One region of the Priestia sp. SIMBA_032 genome, then DNA from elsewhere that is predicted to be linked to it. Evidence: a T-box and tRNA genes for the amino acid it is inferred to sense, from the RefSeq annotation. Region 1 holds a T-box; the other holds one or more tRNA genes.
What was found. A T-box is a leader RNA that pairs with one kind of tRNA and senses whether it is charged. The one in region 1 lies ahead of pheS (phenylalanine--tRNA ligase subunit alpha), so its partner is inferred to be a tRNA-Phe.
Positions count from the first base shown of each region.

Region 2: it has a tRNA-Phe gene. The T-box ahead of pheS (phenylalanine--tRNA ligase subunit alpha) is inferred to sense a tRNA for this amino acid. The anticodon was not compared.

Region 1 is NZ_JAWRXD010000002.1:156,275-159,555, reverse strand. It holds gene pheT (phenylalanine--tRNA ligase subunit beta) at 1-273, opposite strand, end outside; gene pheS (phenylalanine--tRNA ligase subunit alpha) at 287-1,321, opposite strand; T-box leader at 1,376-1,611, opposite strand; gene SB717_RS06735 (TrmH family RNA methyltransferase) at 1,660-2,424, opposite strand; gene sspI (small acid-soluble spore protein SspI) at 2,565-2,771, shown strand; gene SB717_RS06725 (M42 family metallopeptidase) at 2,827-3,281, opposite strand, start outside.
Region 2 is NZ_JAWRXD010000023.1:22,877-26,157, forward strand. It holds gene walK (cell wall metabolism sensor histidine kinase WalK) at 1-838, opposite strand, end outside; gene yycF (response regulator YycF) at 845-1,552, opposite strand; tRNA gene SB717_RS29115 (tRNA-Phe) at 1,815-1,887, opposite strand; tRNA gene SB717_RS29120 (tRNA-Asp) at 1,892-1,967, opposite strand; tRNA gene SB717_RS29125 (tRNA-Glu) at 2,003-2,074, opposite strand; tRNA gene SB717_RS29130 (tRNA-Lys) at 2,090-2,162, opposite strand; gene SB717_RS29135 (adenylosuccinate synthase) at 2,332-3,281, opposite strand, start outside.

The DNA.
Region 1 (3,281 bases):
TACTTTTTGACCTTGTGCCACGTTCGGTGCTCCGCACACGATTTGAACGATTTCTCCTCCGCCAAGATCTACTTGACAGCGGCTTAATTTATCAGCATTTGGATGCTGTTCGCGTTCTACAACGTGACCAATTACTACTCCGCTGATGCCTTTATTTAAGTTTTCTACACCTTCAACTTCAATTCCACTTTTTGTGATTTTATCTGCTAACTCTTCTGCCGTTACGCCTGATAAGTCAACATACTCTTGTAACCAACGATAAGATACAAACATCGTAGTCCCTCCTTTATACTTGTTTAAATTGATCTAAGAAACGAACATCATTTGTATAGAAATGACGAATATCATCCACGCCGTGTTTCAACATAGCAATACGCTCTACACCGATTCCAAAAGCAAAACCACGATATTTAGTTGAATCGTATCCAGCCATCTCAAGAACATTTGGATGAACCATGCCGGCTCCTAAAATCTCAATCCAGCCTGTTTGTTTACATACATTACAGCCTTTACCTCCACATTTTGCACACGATACGTCTACTTCTACAGACGGCTCAGTGAATGGGAAGAAACTTGGACGAAGACGAATTTCACGATCTGCACCGAACATCTTTTTCACAAATACTTCAAGCGTGCCTTTTAAATCGCTCATACGAATGTTTTCGTCTACTACAAGACCTTCAATTTGCATGAATTGATGAGAATGTGTAGCATCATCGTCATCGCGGCGATACACTTTACCCGGGCAAATAATTTTAACAGGTCCTTTGCCTTCATTCTTGTTCATAACACGAGCTTGAACAGTTGATGTATGCGTACGAAGAAGCGTTTCTTCCGTAATATAGAACGTATCTTGCATATCACGCGCTGGGTGACCTTTTGGCAAGTTCAGCGCTTCGAAATTATAGTAGTCCTGCTCTACTTCCGGTCCTTCTGCTACTTCATAGCCCATTCCTAAAAATAAATCTTCTACTTCTTCAACCACGCTTGTTAGCGGGTGATGCGTACCTGCTTTAACAGGGCGTCCTGGCAGCGTTACGTCAATTGTTTCTGAAGCAAGTTTACGCTCTACCTCGGCTGCTTCTAACGCCGTTTGTTTTTCTTCAATTTTAGATGCAATAGCTTCACGCACTTCATTTGCAAGTGCTCCCATTACAGGACGCTCTTCAGCTGAAAGTTTTCCCATACCGCGAAGTACTTCTGTGATAGGGCCTTTCTTTCCTAAATAAGCTACGCGTACGTCGTTTAATTCTTTTAAAGCACTTGCTGCTTCGACTTTTGCAATTGCTTCTTGTTGAAGTTCTTGTAAACGTTCTTTCATCACTTATTCCTCCTTTTAGCGTAAAAAATGACAAATAAAAAAACCTCCTCCCAAAAAAGGGACGAGGATTAGTCGCGTTACCACCCTTGTTAACTATATACACAGACGTATACAGTTCACTTCATTCAAGTTAACGGAATCTCCGGAACACCTTTACATCTATGTAAGACGGTCTAAGTGTCAACTCAAGAGGTGAATTCACTTATTACATTTATAAAAATGCTTTCAGTCACGGCATTTTCTCCCTGCATAAACGGACATAAGCTACTGCTCTCTTTCATCGTTTTTTACATATGTAACTATTGTATTATTATAGTGAAAACACGTTCTCGATGCAACTACATTCCACGTAAATAATAAAGTAAGATTCCAGAGGCGATGGCAACATTTAGCGACTCGCTCTTTCCATAGATGGGAATGTACAGATTCTGATCCGTTTGTTCCAGCACTTTCTCGCTTACGCCGTTTCCTTCATTTCCCACAATCAGCGCAAATTTGTTTGAAGGTTTTACGTGTGTGTAGACCTTTCCATTTTGTAACGACGTGCCGTAAACTGCGATGCCTCTTTCTTTTAACAGTGAAATCATTTGGAGTAAATCGCTTTTTACAATTGGAAGGTGAAAAATAGCTCCTTGCGTTGAACGAACGACTTTTGGGTTGTACACATCCACGCTGCCCTCTCCAACGATAATAGCCTCCACTCCGGCAGCATCAGCGGTTCGAATAATCGTACCTAGGTTACCTGGATCTTGTACTGCATCTAAAAGCAATACTTTCTGTGCTGTATGAATGATTTCTGCATGCTTTGTTTGAAAACACACGGCAATAATTCCTTGAGGTGTTTCTGTGTCAGATAATAACTTAATAATTGCCTCATTTACAACGGTTATTTCGATACCGTCTATATTCCACTGTGCGGGCACTTCGGTCGATTCCCGTATAATTAGTTCCTTTACGCAATCATTACTTTTGATAGCCTCTTCGACTAAATGAAAGCCTTCTACTATAAAAAGGCCCTGCTTATCACGGTCTTTTTTATTATGCAGCTTTTTCCACGCTTTTACCTGCGGATTTTTAACTGAATCAATTTGTTTCACAAACATAACTCCTTTATCTATACAAAAATAAATAGTTCGATTAGGTTTTTCTCAATAATCATTAGATAAGTTTCACTTTATTGTACATAGAAATCGCAAAGAAAACAAAAACTATTGGTAACTTTACGATAGCTGAGGTGAAAATGATGGATCTTAATTTACGAAATGCTGTTATTGCAAACGTTTCAGGAAACTCAAAAGAAGAGCTTGAGGCTACAATTTCTGACGCTATTCAAAGCGGTGAAGAAAAAATGCTCCCTGGACTTGGTGTTTTATTTGAGGTGCTTTGGGAAAAGTCTCCGGAATCAGAAAAAGAAGAAATTCTGACAACGCTTGAAAACGGTTTAAAATAAATAACCTTTTCCTATGTACAAAAAAAGCTCATTCTCCTAGGAGAATGAGCTTTTTTTAATTGTACGTAATGGCGTTAACCGTGTCTCGGTCTAAGCGTTTAATCACTTCCGCAATTAATTTAACTGCATTTTCATAATCATCACGATGAAGCATCGCTGCATGAGAATGGATATAACGAGTTGCAATTGTAATTGAAAGTGCTGGCACCCCGTTAGCTGAAATATGGATAGAACCTGAGTCCGTACCGCCTCCAGCGATTGCATCGAATTGATACGGAATATTTAATTCATCTGCCACGTCTACCACTTTATCTCGAAGTCCTTTATGAGAGACCATGGAAGCATCATATAAAATGATTTGCGGACCATCTCCCATTTTAGAAGAGGCTTCTTTATCAGAAACGCCAGGTGTATCTCCAGCGATACCGACATCAACAGCAAATGCAATATCCGGTTCAATAAAGTTAGCAGATGTTTTTGCACCTCGAAGTCCAACTTCTTCTTGCACCG
Region 2 (3,281 bases), on a different contig from region 1:
GAAGCTTTCTTGTTAAGTTGTTGAATGTGAGAGCTAGCTGACCAATTTCATCATACCCGTATACCTTAGCTTTTCTCGTAAAATTCCCTTTGGCCATCTCAAGTGCTTGTTTTCTCATTTCAGACATTGGACGAGTAATCGTCTGAGCTAAAAACACGCCTAAAATAGCTGTAATAAAAAGAGCAATCACCGTACCTGCTTTAAAGATCTGATTGATATTACTCATTTGATCGTAAACAGGCTCCATGGAAGCTGTTAAGTAAATAGCACCTAAGATTTCTTCGCTAGACTGAACTTTTCCATTTTTATTAGTTGAATTTGATTGACTGGCACCTACTTTATCCTGTAAACGAATAGGCTGTATCATAACTCTGATTCGCTGTCCGCTTTGATCAACAAATACATTATCAGAGTTCGTTCCTGCTAACAACGCATTTGTAATCGCTAAATCATTAGTCTTTTTGCCTATGATCTGTTGAGGATTTGAGTTCGATGTAGCAATAATTCTTCTATTTTGGTCAATGACTCTTACTTCTGAGATGTCATTCATATCATTTGAAGCTAAGTTGGGTCTTGAAGCAAAATCTCGTAAAATAGTCTTTAAGTCTTCTTCAAGAGTGGGTGAATCATCATCACGATTTTTCACCATTTCTTGTCCAATATTATACGTCAGCAAGTCTGTCCGCTCTTGAAGAGACGTTCGAAAGTTGTTAACTAATTCTTTTTCTAATTGTCGTGCAAAATAGACCCCAATAATTTGCATCGCAATTAAAATGAGCAGCACATAAATCAATACAAACTTTAAATGAATAGATTGCAGGAGCCTTACTTTCTTCATCTAAAATTACTCCTGCTCTGGGCTGCGTAAATAATAGCCTACTCCACGTCTTGTTACAATCCACATTGGATGGCTTGGATTATCTTCAATTTTTTCACGTAATCTTCGAACTGTTACATCTACCGTACGCACATCACCAAAATAGTCATAGCCCCATACGGTTTGAAGCAAGTGTTCACGCGTCATGACTTGCCCAATGTGCTTCGCTAAATAATGCAGTAGCTCAAATTCACGATGAGTCAGTTCAATCGTTTCTCCGCGCTTAGACACGATATAAGCATCTGGGTGAATAACAAGTGCTCCAATTGTAATTTCATTCGTTTCACTTTCTTCTGTTGGAACAGCTACCTGCTGATGTCTACGTAAATTAGCTTTTACACGTGCTAATAATTCACGCGTACTGAACGGCTTAGTTACATAATCATCTGCACCTAATTCTAGACCTAAAACTTTGTCAATTTCAGAGTCTTTTGCTGTTAACATGATAATTGGCATATCATATTTTTTACGCACTTCTCGGCAAACTTCCATTCCATCTTTCTGAGGAAGCATAATATCTAATAAAATCATTTCAGGCTGGACTTCTTCCACTTTTTCAAGTGCTTCCACGCCATCATAAGCACAAAATACTTCGTAACCTTCTTTTTGCAAATTAAACTTTAAAATATCTGCAATCGGCTTTTCGTCATCTACGACTAAAATACGTTTATCCATGATCATCGTTCTCCTTTATTAGTTGAAGCAAAATATAAAAGATAGTATTCATACTGTTTGAATACCGTAGTTTTATTATACTTGATAACCCTTGAAACGTCACAAGTTCATCCTCTACTATACATGAAGATATATGATTTTCAACCATCTCTAAATACAAAAGTAATATATTACCACAAAAGAGATACAAAGCAAATAACGTTTTCTTTTAAATGTAAATAAAAGAAAAAAGCATGACTTTAAATAAAGTCATGCTTTTTGATGGCTCGGGACGGAATCGAACCGCCGACACAAGGATTTTCAGTCCTTTGCTCTACCAACTGAGCTACCGAGCCAAAATGGCGGTCCCGACGGGAATCGAACCCGCGATCTCCTGCGTGACAGGCAGGCATGTTAACCGCTACACCACGGGACCTCAGTCTATATGCTATGTATTAAAAATATTAAAAATGACCCGTACGGGATTCGAACCCGTGTTACCGCCGTGAAAGGGCGGTGTCTTAACCGCTTGACCAACGGGCCACGTTGTAACAAAAGTGAGCCATGAAGGACTCGAACCTTCGACCCTCTGATTAAAAGTCAGATGCTCTACCAACTGAGCTAATGGCTCATGTTATATCTCTTAGCGACGTTTATTATAATAACATGATATTTCATATGAATGCAATAGTTTTTTTAAAACTTTCTTTTGATTATTGAGCTTTTTTTTTAAAACCTTGTTAACAAAGCACCAATTATCAATAAAAAAGGTTAGCTCACGAGGAGCTAACCTTTTTTATTTAGCTATATACACCACGTAATACATTTGTTTGTGTACGATCTGGACCTACAGAGAAAATAGATAAAGGAATACCTGTTAATTGAGACACGCGCTCTAAGTAGTGGCGAGCGTTGTCAGGTAACTCATCTAATGTTTTCACACCCGTAATATCTTCTGTCCAACCTGGAAGCTCTTCATATACAGGTTCGCATTCTGCAAGTGTTTTTAAGCTAGCAGGGAATTCTTCCATAACTTCCCCTTTGTAACGGTAAGCTACACAAATCTTTAATGTCTCAATTCCCGTTAATACATCAATTGAGTTTAAAGATAAATCTGTGATTCCGCTAACGCGACGAGCATGACGTACAACTACACTGTCGAACCAACCTACACGGCGAGGACGACCAGTTGTTGTACCATATTCACGTCCTACTTCACGAATTTGATCACCGATTTCGTTTGTTAATTCCGTTGGGAAAGGACCGTCACCAACACGAGTTGTATACGCTTTTGATACGCCTACAACGTGTTTGATTTTAGATGGACCTACACCAGAACCAATTGTTACTCCACCCGCTACTGGGTTTGAAGATGTAACAAATGGATATGTTCCTTGATCGATATCTAACATAACACCTTGAGCGCCTTCAAATAGTACACGACGACCTTCGTCTAACGCATCATTTAATACTACTGATGTATCAACAACATATTTTGCAACTTGTTGACCATACTCATAGTACTCATCTAAAATTTCTTCTAATGTAAAGCCTTCTACTTCATACATTTTTTCAAGAAGGCGATTCTTTTCAGCTAAGTTTTGTGTTAATTTTGCTTCAAATACTTCACGGTCTAGTAAATCGGCAATTCGAATACCAACACGTGCTGCTTTATCCATATAAGCTGGTCCAATACCTTTTTTCGTTGTACCAATCTTATTTTCACCTTTACGTTCTTCTTCAACTTCAT